One region of the Neobacillus canaveralius genome, then DNA from elsewhere that is predicted to be linked to it. Evidence: riboswitches for the same ligand, from Rfam matches in the RefSeq annotation. Region 1 holds a riboswitch; each other region holds the start of a gene.

Evidence for each region. A riboswitch is a leader RNA that binds a small molecule or an ion and turns the genes downstream of it on or off. The one in region 1 is predicted to bind thiamine pyrophosphate.
Region 2: linked by a shared signal. The riboswitch ahead of thiC (phosphomethylpyrimidine synthase ThiC) and the one ahead of thiW (energy coupling factor transporter S component ThiW) in region 1 are both predicted to bind thiamine pyrophosphate.
Region 3: linked by a shared signal. The riboswitch ahead of thiT (energy-coupled thiamine transporter ThiT) and the one ahead of thiW (energy coupling factor transporter S component ThiW) in region 1 are both predicted to bind thiamine pyrophosphate.

The regions. Positions count from the first base shown of each region.
Region 1 covers NZ_JBDFLL010000001.1:3,217,805-3,223,291, forward strand. The annotation lists gene ABC255_RS16155 (ABC transporter substrate-binding protein) at 1-43, opposite strand, end outside; gene ABC255_RS16160 (ABC transporter permease) at 58-801, opposite strand; gene ABC255_RS16165 (ABC transporter ATP-binding protein) at 798-1,541, opposite strand; gene ABC255_RS16170 (acyl-CoA reductase) at 1,551-2,999, opposite strand; gene ABC255_RS16175 (LuxE/PaaK family acyltransferase) at 2,996-4,081, opposite strand; gene thiW (energy coupling factor transporter S component ThiW) at 4,097-4,606, opposite strand; TPP riboswitch at 4,684-4,791, opposite strand; gene thiE (thiamine phosphate synthase) at 4,952-5,487, opposite strand, start outside.
Region 2 covers NZ_JBDFLL010000001.1:5,778,454-5,783,940, forward strand. The annotation lists gene nirB (nitrite reductase large subunit NirB) at 1-2,101, opposite strand, end outside; gene pruA (L-glutamate gamma-semialdehyde dehydrogenase) at 2,302-3,849, opposite strand; TPP riboswitch at 4,104-4,218, shown strand; gene thiC (phosphomethylpyrimidine synthase ThiC) at 4,360-5,487, shown strand, end outside.
Region 3 covers NZ_JBDFLL010000001.1:4,905,720-4,911,206, forward strand. The annotation lists gene ABC255_RS24050 (helix-turn-helix transcriptional regulator) at 1-456, opposite strand; gene ABC255_RS24055 (FeoB-associated Cys-rich membrane protein) at 562-717, opposite strand; gene feoB (ferrous iron transport protein B) at 736-2,742, opposite strand; gene ABC255_RS24065 (FeoA family protein) at 2,743-2,973, opposite strand; gene thiT (energy-coupled thiamine transporter ThiT) at 3,105-3,680, opposite strand; TPP riboswitch at 3,810-3,916, opposite strand; gene ABC255_RS24075 (histidine kinase N-terminal domain-containing protein) at 4,116-5,249, shown strand; gene ABC255_RS24080 (MerR family transcriptional regulator) at 5,438-5,487, shown strand, end outside.

The DNA of each region.
Region 1 (5,487 bases):
TGAGAATAATTGCTACAGATGTAATACTTCGTTTCAAATTCATTTGTAATAAACTCCTTATTGGTTTTTATATTGAAATAAGCGACGTTCTATAAAATAAACGAGTTGATAGAGAACAGTTCCAAGAATCGTAATTAAAATAAGCACTGAAAACATTAACGGTGTGTCCATCATTCCTTGCGAGGCAATAATCAAAGCTCCTAATCCCTCACTGCCACCGATAAATTCACCAACTACTGCACCAACAACTGCTAGAACAACCGCAACCCGAAAGCCAGCCATTATACTTGGCAGCCCGGCAGGTATTTTTAATTTAAACAATGTCTGCCATCGGTTTGCCCCTAACACTCGAAACAGTTCTACCTTTTGGGGATCAGTGTATTGGATCGCTGTGACCGTATTTTCCATTAACGGGAAAAAGCAAATTAATGCCGTGATCACAATTTTGGATGTCATTCCAAAACCAAACCAGAGAATAAATAATGGTGCCAGGGCCAGTTTAGGAACAGCTTGACTTGCTATCACATAAGGAAATAATAGCTTTCGGATAAACTCAACTTCACCCATCCAGATTCCAGTAAGTATTCCTAACAAACTTCCTATAAACAGTCCAATGACAATCTCCAAACTGGTTTGAAGAATATGGGGCGTGTAATATCCACTCGTTAATCCTTCTAAAAGTGTTGCGACGACCACAGACGGTGCTGGGAGGACTAGTTCCGACATTTGCTTAGCCAGTATTTCCCAGAGTAATAGAATCAAGATGAATAACAACCAGGAATAAATTGATACTTTTTTCATTGTTGTACCCCGCTAATGGCACTCCGGATTTCCAGGCAAAGCTGACTAAACTGACCGGAATATCGACTGTCTGGTGTGTGCCGATCCTGTAAATCTACAGAGAAGTCATTGATGATTCTCCCTTTATCCATAACCGCAATCCTGTCTGATAAATAGACCGCTTCTGAAATATCATGGGTAACAAATAACACCGTCATTTGATGGAGTTCACAAAGCCGGAGAAGATCATCTTGAAGTTCCTCTCTTGTGATCGCATCGAGTGCTGAGAAAGGCTCATCCATATAAAGCAGCGTGGGCGATCCTATCAGCGCTCTTGCAATCGAAACACGACTTTGCTGACCTCCGGATAAACGAGTTGGATATTCCTTTTTTAAATGGGATAGACCCATTAGATCCAAGAGAGATTCCGCTTTTTCTACTTGTTCTTTTGTTACTTTACGTTTAAGCGATACTGGTAAAAGAACATTATCCATTACTGTTTTCCATTCCAATAGGGTTGGTGCTTGAAATACAAAGCCAATCTTTTCTGAAGGTTCAATCCTTTCACCTTGTAACAGAATACAACCTTCGTCTGGTGGTAATAATCCAGCTGCCAGCTTTAATAATGTGGTTTTTCCACAGCCGCTTTTACCCAGTAAACTGTGAAACTTTCCTTTTCCTACATCGAAACTTACGGAATCGACAATCAGGTTATTTTTTGCATAGCTGTAAGTAACATCTTGTAAACTCAAATATGCCATTTCTGCCTCCTAATACATATAAGCTGCAAAATACTCTGCATTCTCTTCCGCTGAATGCTCAATATCAACCATTTGAATGAGGTATAGTAAATTAAATCGACCATCATGATGCCAGCCTGATTCAGGCGAAGTCATCTTGCCTAGAGCAGTTACTCTTGTTACACCAACATTCCCCAACAATTCAGCCCACCGAAAAAGTTCCTTTGGAGCAGCTGCCACACCTACACTTTGTAAGTAATTTCGATAGGGTTGAATATCTGGCAAGATTTCTCTTATCTCCTCAAAAGCAATGACTTTGACTGCACGATTCGAACAAGTTGGGGAGAACACCGCACCCTCTTCATAAACAACGGTCCAATGATTGTCAGTTTGACCAAATACATGTTTAGTAGTATTTGTAAAAGAAGATACTTCTTCTTTGTTACGCCAATGGATGCTTGCCGTCATTTCATCTAATGAAAGAGTGCGCCTAGGGAATCGTTTTTGAAAACTTTCCAGTTCCTGCGCTAGATACTGCGCGAACTCAAATGGTGATACATTTCCACCTTTTTGAACATAAAAGATATGTGGGGAATAACAACCCTGCTGGTCAAATTGGATGATATCAAATGCCGCATGATGAGCACTGGTTAATGCTTTCCGTGAGTCCAGAGCCGAATTGCTAATCAACCCGAAACTGACTTTATGACCGAATGGCAGAAAGCGAGTTGTGGCTGGAATTCTATGACTCATGGATTCTAGCGACTGATTACTTCCATAGCCGACCACTACATCTGAATATCTAAAAATCTCCTTTTCTCGTGCCTCATCTCCACCCTTCCACCAGACAACCGCTAGGCAGTCTTTTAATTGCGGAGCCACCTCGACAAGTACCTGTGCAAACCAGCCTGCAAACAGCGGCTCTGCACTCGATACTTTGCCAATGTTGCCAGACTTAACCAATAACCCTGAAATGAGACTCCATAAGGGGAGCGCGGGTACATTTCCAGCCCATACATGGAGAATCAATTCCGGTCCCACTGCTTTCGAATAACCTTTTTTTACACGGGGCTGAAAATCATCGAGCAGCAGAGGATTTCCTAAGTCCTCAACCACGAAGCGCTGCAGCTCATGTTTGCGGAACTTTTTTAAAAAAGATGTAAGTCCCAGTCGAATCATTTCTTCATCGTACCCAGTTACAATTGGCAGTAACCTTTCGGCTTTTTTCCGGTAATTAGAATTTCGGTCGAGCAACACTTCAATGGCGGTGTCGATGATTGAAATAATCTCTGTAATACTCATGTTTTTTAATACTTCTGCACTGGCTCTTTTAACCTTTTCTGTTACCTGTTGCATTTGCTTTATAGTAAGAAGTGGCGCCTCTAATTCAAGTGTCTCACCTTTTCTGGCAAAGCTAAGTATCTTGGTTTCTATGATTTCTTCCTCGACATTGGGAAGGTATCCAACTCTTTCTCTCATACTCTTGGTCCCGTTGCAGCATGGATAAATTCCTCAACCGCAAGTGAACAGCCCTTTGCCTCTGTTCCTTGCACCCTGCCTAAAAGAAGGAACCCCTCACCAACTTTCACGCCTAAGTCTTCGGTCAAAATAGTCGTGACAGAATTGAAGTTTGCGAGATCACAATGGACAATAACCCCACGTTCCCCCTCAGCCACTTCCTCACCTGTAAACGGATGTATAATTCTCGTTTTTAGCCAATGTGGTCCGGACTTAACAGATGGAACCTGTTCATTACCAGAATCATAGAGCTGTGAACTTAACTCCGTCATACCATACATGTTGATACAATCCTTTCTTGGAACACCTAGTACGCTCGATAACTCCTGGTAAAAATCATCCAGTTCCCATTCTTTTGACTGATTCTTAAATCCACCAGTATCTAAGATCTTACTTCTAGGCGGCAATTGAAAGCGGCGACCCGCTTTTTCTAGTTCTGTAAACAGATGAACAAAACTAAATGAAGCCCCTAACAATGCATAAGGCTCACCTGAATGTTCAGCATGTTCCAATTCTTGAATCAACCTTTTAATGTCAATCCCATTTTCACCTAATAGATAGTGACTCTCCTCTGTACCAAACTCCTGTTTAGCAAGGTTTAAATAACGAGCCAATGAGGAATTAGGCATTTCTTCCTCAGTCGGGAACAGAATGCCCATGCGGATTTTTTCCGTTTCTTTCATAAACCGCTGTTTAAAATAGGTTTTCATTGATAGATTCCATACTTGTAAGGTCGGATGATAGTGCTTCCCCTTGACACCTTGTGTGGTACCGCTTGTCATAAAATACCTTTCTGCTTGTTCTGGAGGCGTACAGGTTAATGCTACTTCCTTAAAAGCGTTAATTGGCACCGCGGGAATATCCTTCCATGATTTCACAGTCCGGATGGTTTTGCCTTTTTGCTGACAGTACTTCCGATATGGAAGGTTATTTGTGAACTGATAGGCAAATAATTGCAAGGCATTTTGATTAAATTCACCTTCTGAAAGTGAATCTGATTGCAGAATAGTAAGTAGTTGGTCTATGATTTGCTGCTGTTCCATGGTGATACTTCCTTTCTATTTCAATGTTGTTCCGTTTGGAGTAAATACAGCAACCTTCTTTTTTAAAAAGACTGATAGGATAATGGCCCCAATCAGTGCACCCGCAATCGAGCTGAATATAAATAACGGAATAAAGCCAAACACTGCTGCTTCCTGCCCCATTAATAGAGTGGCGATTGGGTAGCAGAGAATCGCGCCAAGAATGCCCGTTCCAATAACCTCACCGAAAAAGGCCATATAAATCTTTCTTGTTTTCATAAAAAGAAGCCCGGCCAACAAGGCACCCACCATACTGCCTGGAAATGCAAAGACTGATCCAGTTCCCATGATATTGCGCAGGATTGAGACACAAAGTGCCTGCGCAACAGCATAAACAGGTCCAAGTAGGACGGCAGACAAAACATTCAAGAAATGCTGAATCGGAAACACTTTAGTGAACCCAACCGGAATAAACAATAAATTACTCGAGAGTGTGCCAATCGCAATCATCATCGCTGTTAATGTGAGTTTGTGTGTTTTTCTCATAAAAAAAAGCCCTCCAAGTTTTTAATGAGCACTGGGGGATTACCGTTTTAAATACTACCATTATGGTTCACAGTTAATGGATGTATCATTCACTTCCCTACGCTGGTACTACCCAGATCAGGTTCAGGGGTTTAAGACCTTTACAAGTCTAATCTCAGCCAGTTTCGGCTCCCCCAGTGCTAGTATGAAATTTTAATAGAAATTGTTCCGATGTTAAATTACTTAATTCTTACACGATACGGTTTCGAGTATTGCTTATCGTTACCGCAAACCACATATATTTGCTTTAGGGCACGAATAAAGTTTTTTCAACTTTACCAACATAAATCCATGAATCTTGATAGATCAAGACCTTTGATTTAAGACACTTTTTCTTAAATGTTCAGCTGCTTTTGTAACAGATTCTGCATGGCTAATCGCGGTAATGACTGATACTCCATCCGCTCCAGCTTGGATAACAGATCCTGCGTTTTCCGCAGTTATTCCGCCAATTCCCACAATCGGAATATATACTTCTCTGTCTCGCAATTCCTCAATTAACTTGGTCCCGTTTGAAGGTTTGGCGTCTTCTTTTGTTTTTGTCGGAAAAACGGGTCCGATTCCAAAATAATCGGCTCCTCCCTCTAATGCAGTCATTGCCTCTTCGTAACTATGTACTGAAACTCCAATGATTTTATCATGGCCAACCTTCTTTCTGACTTCCCCTACCGGATCATCTTCCTGCCCGATATGAACTCCGTCCGAGTTGAGTGCAATAGCCAAATTAATATCGTCATTGATAATAAAGGATATTTGCTGCTCCCTGCAAATTTGCTGAAGTTCCTTGGCCAGTTCAACCTTTGCATCCCCTGTTAAAGCCCCGATACCTTTTTCACGGAATT
Region 2 (5,487 bases), 2.6 Mb from region 1:
CATTACCAGCTACATAAATTTCCCAGCCGCCATCGATTCCAACAAAACCGATATCCTTAATCCCAGCCTCTGAACAGTTTCTAGGGCAGGCTGACACACCCATTTTTACTTTATGAGGAGTATCAAGACGTTCAAATTTCTTCTCTAGTTCGATTCCCAATGACATTGAATCCTGTGTTCCGTAGCGGCAGAACTGTGCTCCCACACAAGTTTTGACAGTACGAAGTGTTTTTCCATATGCGTAGCCAGATGGCATATCCAGCTCTTCCCACATACTTGGAAGATCTTCTTTTTTTACTCCGAACAAGCCAATCCGCTGTCCGCCAGTTAGTTTTACAAGTGGAACCTCATACTTTTCTGCCACTTCGGCAATCTTTTTCAAGTCGGCAGCAGTCGTTACACCGCCATACATTCTTGGTACAACTGAGTATGTTCCATCCTTTTGGATATTGGCATGCATTTTCTCGTTTACAAGACGGGAGTCACGGTCATCCAAGTACTCATCCATGTGAATCATACCTAGGTAGTAGTTAATCGCAGGACGGCATTTCGTACAGCCTTCCTCGTTATTCCACTCTAGAACGTTCATAACTTCTTTAACGCTCGTTAAACCTTTTTCTTTAATTTCAGCAACCAACTCTTCACGGCTGATGGTTGTACATCCGCAAATGCTCGTTTTCTGTGCAGCGGCTGCGTCAAACTGATCCCCTAGTGTATAAGCTAGAATGTCATTTACCATTGGCTTACAACGCCCGCAAGAACGGCCAGCATTCGTGCAGTGACTTACTTGATCAAGAGTTGTCAGACCTTGTGCTTTAATCGCATCAACAATGGCTCCTTTTGTCACGCCATTACAGCCACACACCAATTCATCATTCGGCATGGAAGCAATATCACCACTACCGCCTTCAGCTGAACATTGCGATTCAAAAATCGAGATTCCTGTGATATCTTCTTTTTTCGAAAGCATTCGGAACAATCTCGTACTATCTTTGGTATCGCCATAAAGGACAATCCCAACAATCCTGTTATCACGAACTAAAACCCGCTTATAGATCCCTTCATATTCGTTATAGACCATAACTGATTTTGTTGTACCATCTTCAAAAATCTCACCGGCTGAGTAAAGGTCCACTCCAGCAACTTTAAGTTGAGTTCCAGTTACTGAGCCTGCATATGGTGCAGCTTCTTTCCCACAAATTCTTTCTGCAAGAACTTTCCCTTGTTCGTATAATGGTGCAACCAGCCCATAAACAATCTCTCTATGCTCTGCACATTCACCCACTGCATACACATTTGGTGCACTTGTTTCCATAAAATCATTGACTACAATTCCACGATTTACAAAAATTCCACTTTCTTTTGCTACCATGGTGTTGGACTTAATCCCGATGGCCATTACAACCAGATCCGCTCTCGCAAAAGATCCATCTTTAAAACGAAGACCAGCAACGCGCTCATCCCCTATGATTTCAACGGTTTCCTTTTCCATCAAAAATTTCATGCCTTGAGATTCGAGCTCTGCTTTTAGGAGACTAGAAGCAATTGGGTCTAACTGTCGTTCCATTAAATTCGGCATTAAGTGTACGACATCAACCTTCATTCCAAGGTTAATTAACCCTCGTGCTGCTTCAAGTCCAAGAAGCCCGCCTCCAATTACAACAGCTTTTTTATAATCTTCCGCTGACTTGATCATCATTTCACAATCTTTTATATCACGAAAACCGGTAACGCCAATTTTGTCCGCACCTGGAATAGGCAGAATGAATGAGTTAGAACCTGTAGCAATAATTAATTCATCATACTCTACGTCACGTCCCTGGTCGGAAATGACCTTCTTTGCCTCAACATCGATCTCTGTTACTGCTTCTCCTGTGAATAACTGAATATTATTCTCTTTATACCAGTCTAGTGGATTAATAATGATATCTTCAAAGTTTGTATCACCTTGAAGAATATTCGATAACTTTATGCGATTATAGTTAGGATGTGGCTCTTGTCCAAAAATAGTAATTTCGAATTGATTTGGTGAAAGTTTAAGAATTTCCTCAATCGTTCTAACGCCAGCCATCCCATTCCCAATCATCACTAGTTTTTTCATGTCGGATCGCTCCTTATATTTGATAATTTATGAATTTACGTTATTTAAGTTTTCTCTATAGTTACATTGTAAATGTTCAGTTCTAGAAAATTTGTGAAGTACGTCACATATCAACGGAAGTTTGTGAATCAGTTCACATTATTGTCATAATCAAACAAATAAAAACCCCTCCTCAGCCGAGAAGGGGTAAAAATGTGATATTAATACATCTCTGATGTAGTTTTCGCCTGCATATGAAGCAATAAGTAGTCTGGACCGCCTGCTTTGGAGTCAGTTCCAGACATGTTGAAACCGCCGAATGGCTGATAACCAACAATTGCCCCAGTACATGACCGATTGAAGTATAGGTTACCAACATGGAAGTCTTCACGAGCCTGCTCCAGGTGTTCACGATTAGTCGTGATAACGGCACCTGTTAAGCCATACTCGGTATTGTTCGCAATTTCAATTGCTTCCGTGAAATCTTTAGCTTTTGTGAAACCAACCACTGGTCCAAAAATTTCTTCCTGCATGATACGTGCATCAGGAGCAAGGTCTGCAATTACAGTTGGTTGAATGAAGTAGCCTTTTGAATTGTCGCCTTCGCCGCCAGTCAATACCCTACCTTCTTGCTTGCCAATTTCAACATATTCCATGATTTTCTTGAAAGCATTGTTGTCGTTCACTGGTCCCATGAAAGTCCCTTGCTCAGTTGGGTCACCTACTGATAATTCCTTCGTTAACTCAACTACACGGTTTAATACTGCATCATAAACATCCTCAACGATAACCGCACGAGAGCATGCTGAACATTTTTGACCTGAGAAGCCAAATGCTCCTGCCACGATAGATTGTGCAGCCAGCTCTAGATCTGCTTCCGCGTCAACAACAATCGTATCTTTACCGCCCATTTCAGCAATCAATCGCTTCATCCAAACTTGGCCTGGATTCACTTTTGAAGAACGTTCGAATATACGCAGACCAACGTCACGTGAACCTGTGAAGCTGATGAAACGAGTATCTTTATGGTCTACTAAGTAGTCGCCCACTTCCGAACCGCTTCCTGGTACAAAGTTTAATACCCCTTTAGGCAGACCTGCTTCTTCCATTACTTCAACGAATTTCGCTGCAACAACCGGAGTAGTAGAAGCTGGTTTTAATAGTACCGTATTACCTGTAACGATTGCGGCTACTGTTGTACCCGCCATAATTGCTAATGGAAAATTCCAAGGTGAGATGATGATTCCAACACCTAGTGGAATATAATTATAACGGTTAAATTCGTTTGGACGGCTATTAACGGGAACGCCATCTTTCATTGCCAGCATTTGGCGGCCATAATATTCAAGGAAGTCAATCGCTTCTGCAGTATCTGCATCCGATTCTTTCCATGGTTTACCTGCTTCTTTTGTTAAAAGAGCAGAGAACTCATGCTTACGGCGACGAATAATCGTCGCAGCTTTAAATAATACATCTGCACGGACTTCGGCTTTCACTTTTTTCCACGTTTTGAATGCTTCAACGGCTGCCTGCATTGCTTGTTCCGCAAGATCTCTGCTAGCTTTTGAAACGCTTCCAATTATTTCGTCTTTATTTGAGGGATTATAAGAAACAATTTTATCTTCTGTTGTAATTTTTTCGCCGCCGATTACTAGTGGATAATCTGTGCCTAAATAACCTTCAACTGTTTTTATCCCGTTGAGATAGGCTTGACGGTTTTCTTCAATTGTAAAGTCTGTGAATGGTTCATGCTTATATGGTTGTACCATGTCTCAAAACCTCCTATGTATTAAAAAACATTATATCCTCGTTCATTCTAACATGTTTCTTTTACACGTATCAACGGATAGCCATTAAAGCATATTTGGGCAAAAAAGACCTGGCGTTACGTTAACCTTACTATAATTAGAGGAGGAAACTATCTCCAATTAAAATACGGTCTTTTAATCAACCGTTTTTTATATTTTTTTTAATATTCCTTTTATTTTACTTAAGACTCATGTATACTAAAACCAAATTGAATAGAAATAACTAGGGGAGTCCAATGAGGTGGGCTGAGAGAGAAACACGTTAAAGTTTCTTGACCCTTTGGACCTGATCTAGATCATACTAGCGTGGGGAAGTTAGAAAAAGTCATCATGTATTGAATAAACTTCTACATACAAAGCCGGTCCATCCTTTTTGGACTCGGCTTTTTTTATGTACTTCATTACTTTTCATCCACTCGTTTTGTTCTAGATCTCGACCTTTAATTTTAAAAACAGGGAGAGATTTACTTTATGTCAACAACTTCATTAAACGAAAAACGCATTTCCATTATGTCTAGCTTTTCAGGTAGTAAAAAGGTTTATATTGAAGGCTCAAGACCCGATATCCAGGTACCAATGCGGGAAATTGAACTTAGTCCTACAACAGGCAACTTTGGTGAAGAAGAAAATCCGCCAATTCGGGTCTATGATACAAGTGGGCCATATACGGATGCTGATTATTCAGTAGATATTACAAAAGGCCTTCCCGCTCTTCGAAGCTCATGGATTCATGAACGAGGGGATGTGGAGGAATATGAAGGAAGAGAAATTAAGGCTGAAGACAATGGGTATAAGGATAAGAAAGATCCTCGTGCTAATCATAACGTTTTCCCAGGTTTAAAGCGTAAACCATTACGTGCAAAAAAAGGGAGAAATGTCACACAGCTGCATTATGCAAGGAAGGGCATCATCACACCTGAGATGGAATTTATCGCATTAAGGGAAAATATGAAACCTGAATTTGTGCGTGAAGAAGTTGCAAGAGGGCGGGCAATTATTCCATCCAATATCAATCATCCAGAGGCAGAGCCTATGATTATAGGAAGGAATTTCCATGTTAAAATCAATGCAAATATTGGGAATTCTGCTGTTTCATCGTCCATCGAAGAAGAGGTCGAAAAAATGACATGGGCCACACGGTGGGGTGCTGATAATATTATGGACCTATCAACAGGTAAAAACATTCATACAACAAGGGAATGGATAATTCGCAATTCAGCTGTTCCTGTAGGAACCGTTCCTATCTACCAAGCACTTGAAAAAGTAAATGGTATTGCCGAAGATCTAACATGGGAGGTTTATCGTGATACCTTAATTGAACAAGCGGAGCAAGGCGTGGATTATTTCACCATTCACGCTGGTGTTCTTTTGCGATATGTTCCGTTAACAGCAAAGCGTTTAACAGGTATTGTATCTCGAGGTGGATCTATTATGGCACAATGGTGTCTTCACCACCATAAAGAAAACTTTTTATATACTCACTTTGAAGAAATCTGTGAGATTATGAAAACTTATGATGTTGCATTCTCCTTAGGAGATGGTCTACGTCCTGGTTCAATTGCTGATGCCAATGATGAAGCACAATTTGCGGAATTAGAT
Region 3 (5,487 bases), 1.7 Mb from region 1:
TTATTCGTTCTTGGTTAATTCTTTAAAGCGGATTTTGGATTGTTTTTCATCAAAGCTGCTGTATACCCTATAGTGTTTGTCATCCAATATCCGGAAATGCTTACTTAGAATATTCTGCTGGAGGATAAATCCGTTTTTCCTTGAGACTACACGCCACCAAATTTTTCCCCCAAAGGTTTTCATTTTTCGATAGTCTATTCCTTCGCGTGCCACGGTTTCCAAGACTTCTAGCGGTTCATTACCAAATAAAAATTGTACTGTTTCTGTTTCTCTAAACAAAGCACAAATGGTGACTACCGTAGACCAGCCTGCCAGCACTCTTCCTTTTTCAATTTGAACCAAGGTTTTCTTTGAAACACCAATGATCTCAGCCATTTTATCCTGGGTATATCCTGCTTCTGTACGAATTAATCGCAGTTTATCTGAAACTAGCATAATAATTTCATCCCTATTCAATTTAAACCCTTCCTTCAATACACCTATTAGTGTAATTTTACACAAGTTCTCTCATATTGAAAAGAAAAAAACTGCTATCAATAAATGAATAGCAGTTTTACTGTTTTATTTTGGCGGAATACCACATTGACTTTGACTAGAGCAGGACTTTTCAAGGTCACATGCTGCACATTTCCCCTTTTTTGATTTATTTATAAACTTCACCAATGCCCAAGTGGCGTAACCAAATATCGCAGCTCCAATAACGATATTAGCTATCATACAAAACACATCCTCTTCTTATACTAATCCAAACAGTTTTCCGCCCTGATAAATGACCAAGCATAAAACATATGCAATAAACAATGCATAAAGGATTGAAAAAGCAGTCCACTTCTTTGAGCCAGTTTCTTTATAAATAGTAGCAGTAGTTGCTAAACAAGGAATATATAATAGTATAAAAACCATAAAGCTATATGCCGCCAGCGGCGTGTAATAATTGCTCAATAAACCTTGTAAGCTTGCATCATTTGGGACATAGTAAATAATATTCATGGTAGAAATAATTGCTTCTTTCGCTAAAAATCCTGTTATTAACGAAGCGGCTGCCTGCCAAGTACCGAACCCAATTGGTTCAAGAATCGGCGAAAATAAGTTACCTACCGCGGCTAAAAAGCTATCATCCATATCCACTTTTAATCCATTCGGACCAGCGTATGATAACAGCCATATGAAAACCGAACCTGCAAAAATAAACGTTCCCGCTTTTCGAACAAAGCCCTTTCCCTTATCCCATGTACTTCTCCAAAGCGATTGAACTTGAGGAAGACGATAAGGCGGGAGTTCAATGACAAATAGTGATGTTTCTGATTTTAATAGTGTTTTAGTAAATATTTTTGCTAATATCAAAGCTACAACGATACCCAGAACATACAGACTTAATACAACGAGAGCTTTATGTGCCACAAAAAATGCTCCAACAAATAACGCGTATACTGGTAATCGCGCAGAGCATGACATTAACGGAGTTAATAGGATAGTCATTAGTCGCTCACGGGGTGTTTCAATCGTTCTAGCAGCCATGATACCGGGTACATTACAGCCAAATCCAATCATCATCGGAATAAACGCCTTGCCATTCAGCCCCACATACTCCATAATTCTGTCCATAACAAGAGCTACCCTCGCCATATAACCAGAATCCTCTAATAACGATATAAAAAAGAAAAGAATAAATATCTGTGGAACAAAAACAAGGACTCCGCCGACACCGGCAATTAATCCTTCAATAATTAATGCATGTATGAAATCTGAGGCATGAATAGCTCCAAGGAATTTTTCTGCACCTGTTGTTACAGGTCCTGTTAAGATTCCATCCAGAATATCTGACAATGGAGTTCCCAGCCAATCAAAGGTCAACATAAACATCAAATACATACAAATTAAGAAGATCGGCATTCCTAAATAGCGATTCGTGACGATGGCATCAATCTTCTCTGACATTGGTACAACTGTACTTACCTTCCGAACAGAGGTTTCAAGTATCTTTTCAATAACCTCTTTTCTCTTCAAGTAAATAAAGTTTGCCAGCGATTTTACATAAACATTTTCTTGAATTAACAAGGACTCCAATTGAGAAAGGTATGATTCAAGTTTCGCAGGTTCTATTATGTCAGAAAGGAACTTTTTCACGTATTCATTCCCCTCAAATAATTGAAGAGCAAGCCATCTAGGTGAATGATCGGTTTTACCGATCATCTCAATACTTATTTTAGTGATAGCGTCTTCGACTGCTTTTCCATAATAAACATGTTTTTTTACCTTAGAATGACTTGAACTGGTTGAAATAACCTCTATTAACCGGTCGCAGCCTTTACCACTTCTCGCCACGACAGGAACAACAGGTACGCCTAAAATCTGTGATAACTTTTCGGTATCAATATGTATACCTCGATTGGCCGCGACATCCACCATATTTAAACCGATTAGTGCAGGTTTTTCATATTCAAGCAATTGTAATGTTAAATGCAAATTACGTTCTAATTGAGAGGCATCCAAAATATTAAGCAGCCTGTCTACAGGTTCCTCTAAGAAAAAGGTAGTAACTACCCCTTCGTCCCTTGATAATGGATTGAGTGAATAAACCCCTGGCAAATCAATTAATCTTCCTAGATTATTCTTGAAAACTCCAACCTTCTTTTCAACTGTAACACCACTCCAGTTTCCAACATACTCATAGGAACCAGTAAGATTATTAAACAATGAAGTTTTTCCAGTATTCGGGTTTCCAATAAGTGCGATTTCCATTTAAACTCTCTCCACTTCTATTAAGCGAGCTTCTTTACGACGAAGACCGACGCATTGTCCACATGATTCGATCATGACTGGCCCCCCAAATGGCATGACGCATTTAATACAAACCTCAGAACCTTCTGTTATTCCCAGGTCCAACAACCGTCTTTGCACCATTCGACCAACTTTGGATATATCTATGATTTTTCCTTTATCTCCTACTTTAAACGAACCGAACATCACCATCACCCTTACATAGGTTAATTGAGAATGATTATCTTTATTTATATCATTATTTTACCATTGAAAAATGGCTGATTTTGTGACAAAAGTTCGAAAAAAAAATAGAAAAGTCACAGACTTTTCTATTTTTTAACTTATATCATTTTTTTTGGTGCTGCAGTGATGACAAGGATAACAATAATCGCACACACGATAAAGCTTGGGAGCATATACGTACCATTGTATAAAAGAGAATACACTGCTGCTGGCTGACCCTCAGGTGCGTATTCACCAAAGAACACAATTCCTGATATTACATGTGCAAGATATCTTAATGCACTCCCTAAAAATGTTCCCAATAACACAAATGTGACCCATTTTTTCCTATTGTTATGGGAAAGAGAATCTTTCAGTTGTGAAGCAAAAACACCTGCTAAACCAACTACTGAGAAGGCAATAGCATAATCAATAATTCCTTGTAGAAGTGTATAAATTTGTGAAAAACCAAGGATAAACTGAAGTAATCCTAGTAAAAATCCAGACAAGATTCCACCTTTTACTCCCCAGCGAAATGACATTATGAAAATGGGAACCATCGCAATAGAAATGGACCCTCCTTGCGGCCATATTTTCAATGACAACAATCCTGAAACCAAATCCAGTAAATAAGCTAGTGCCGAAAATACAGCAACTTCAACCAAGAATAATGTGTTATTACGCTTTTTCTCCATACATGTTCCCCCTAATTTGTTTGTATTTTGGAGAACGTTCGAAAGTTTATACTGAAAATTTAATATGGCGCCATATAAACAAAAAAGCAATGCAGGACATATAAGGATTGTCTGCATTGCTTTACATTAATATTCGGCAAACCACATCCCTACGCTAGTGTTAACTAACAGGTTCATAGGGTCAGAACTCGAACGTTCACTCTCAGCCACCAAAAGCAGCTCCCCCTGTGGAAATATTTAATTATGTTCATACACGAATATACTATTTTTATAGGACTTTTACAAGGATAAACTTCCATTCATGTTATAATTAGATAAACAATCAAATTACGGATAAAAATTGATAAAATTTACCTATATTTATTTAAAGGGATTTCCGGCTATTATCACGAATTTAATTTAATCAGTTCGGCATTGTCTTAGGAGGAAACTGTGATGTTATCTGAATTACATATGGATTTAATAGCTTTTTTTAATAAGAATAAAGGGGAATTACTTCATGAATGGGAAAATTCCATTGTTATCTCTAAAGGAGATCCCTATAAAGAAAAAATAAGTCTTAATGGAATAGCCATTTTTAATATAGTATTAAATATGCATACGATGACTGAAGAAGAACTCCTAGAAACTATTCAAAAGTATGCGTTAGAAATTTCCGAAGAAAGAGCATTAGCTAATATCAATATTGGCGACTTTGTTTACAATGTTAATCTTGGCAGGTCTGTTTTATATAGTTACTTAAGTAAGTCAGGTCTAGTATGGGCAGATCTTCAAGAATCCATTAACAAGATAAATTTCTGCTTTGATAAATTTCTATATTACGCTGTAACTCATTATACAGAAGCTAAAAACAAAATTATTGAAGAAAAAACAATGTTTATTGATTCCACTCATCAAGACCGTTTAACCCTTCTAGGGCAAATGACTTCAAGTTTTATCCATGAATTTAGAAACCCACTGACTTCGATACAAGGTTTTATTCAGCTTCTTAAGGCAGACTACCCAGAAATGAAATATCTCGATATTATCTCAAGTGAGTTGGATCAACTTAATTTCCGAATCTCACAATTTCTTCTTTTGTCTAAAAAAGAATTAATTGGAAAGGAAAAGGAACAATTTAATCAGAATAAATTAATTGATGAAGTTTTAAATTTCCTCTACCCAAGTATTTTAGACGGTAAGGTGAAAATTAAAAAGGACATCGTCGATGAGATCACCCTTTATGGATATGCAGATGAAATGAGACAAGTCTTCATTAATATTATTTTCAATGCCATTGACGTGTTAAACCATCACAGAATACCGAACCCAACGATTGAGATAAAATGTAATATAGAAAATAATTCACATGTTGTTTTATCTATTTCTAATAATGGACCAATGATTCCTGCTGAATTGAGAAAGACCATTTTTGAGCCTTTTTTCACAACAAAAAAACTAGGTACTGGTCTTGGCCTATTCGTTTGCAAAGAAATTATTGAAAAACATAAAGGTGAATTAACCTGCCTTTCAACTCCTGACCTAACCGTATTTACAATTAAATTACCCCTTGCTGCGTCTCCTTTATAGGAGACGTTATTTTCTATTTTCTTTTCTGAAAATTTATAATTTTCCGATTCATAAGGACAAGACTTTTTTCATAAAATGTTTATACCAACCAATTATACAAACCAGAACGTTTGACTGTACAGTTGTAATTTACTATAATTATTTTAAAATTTAGATTACCGAGGTGATTTGATGGGGCTGTTTATCGTATCGGTGAATTAGCAGAAATTGCAATGGTCTCTAAACGCACAATTGATTA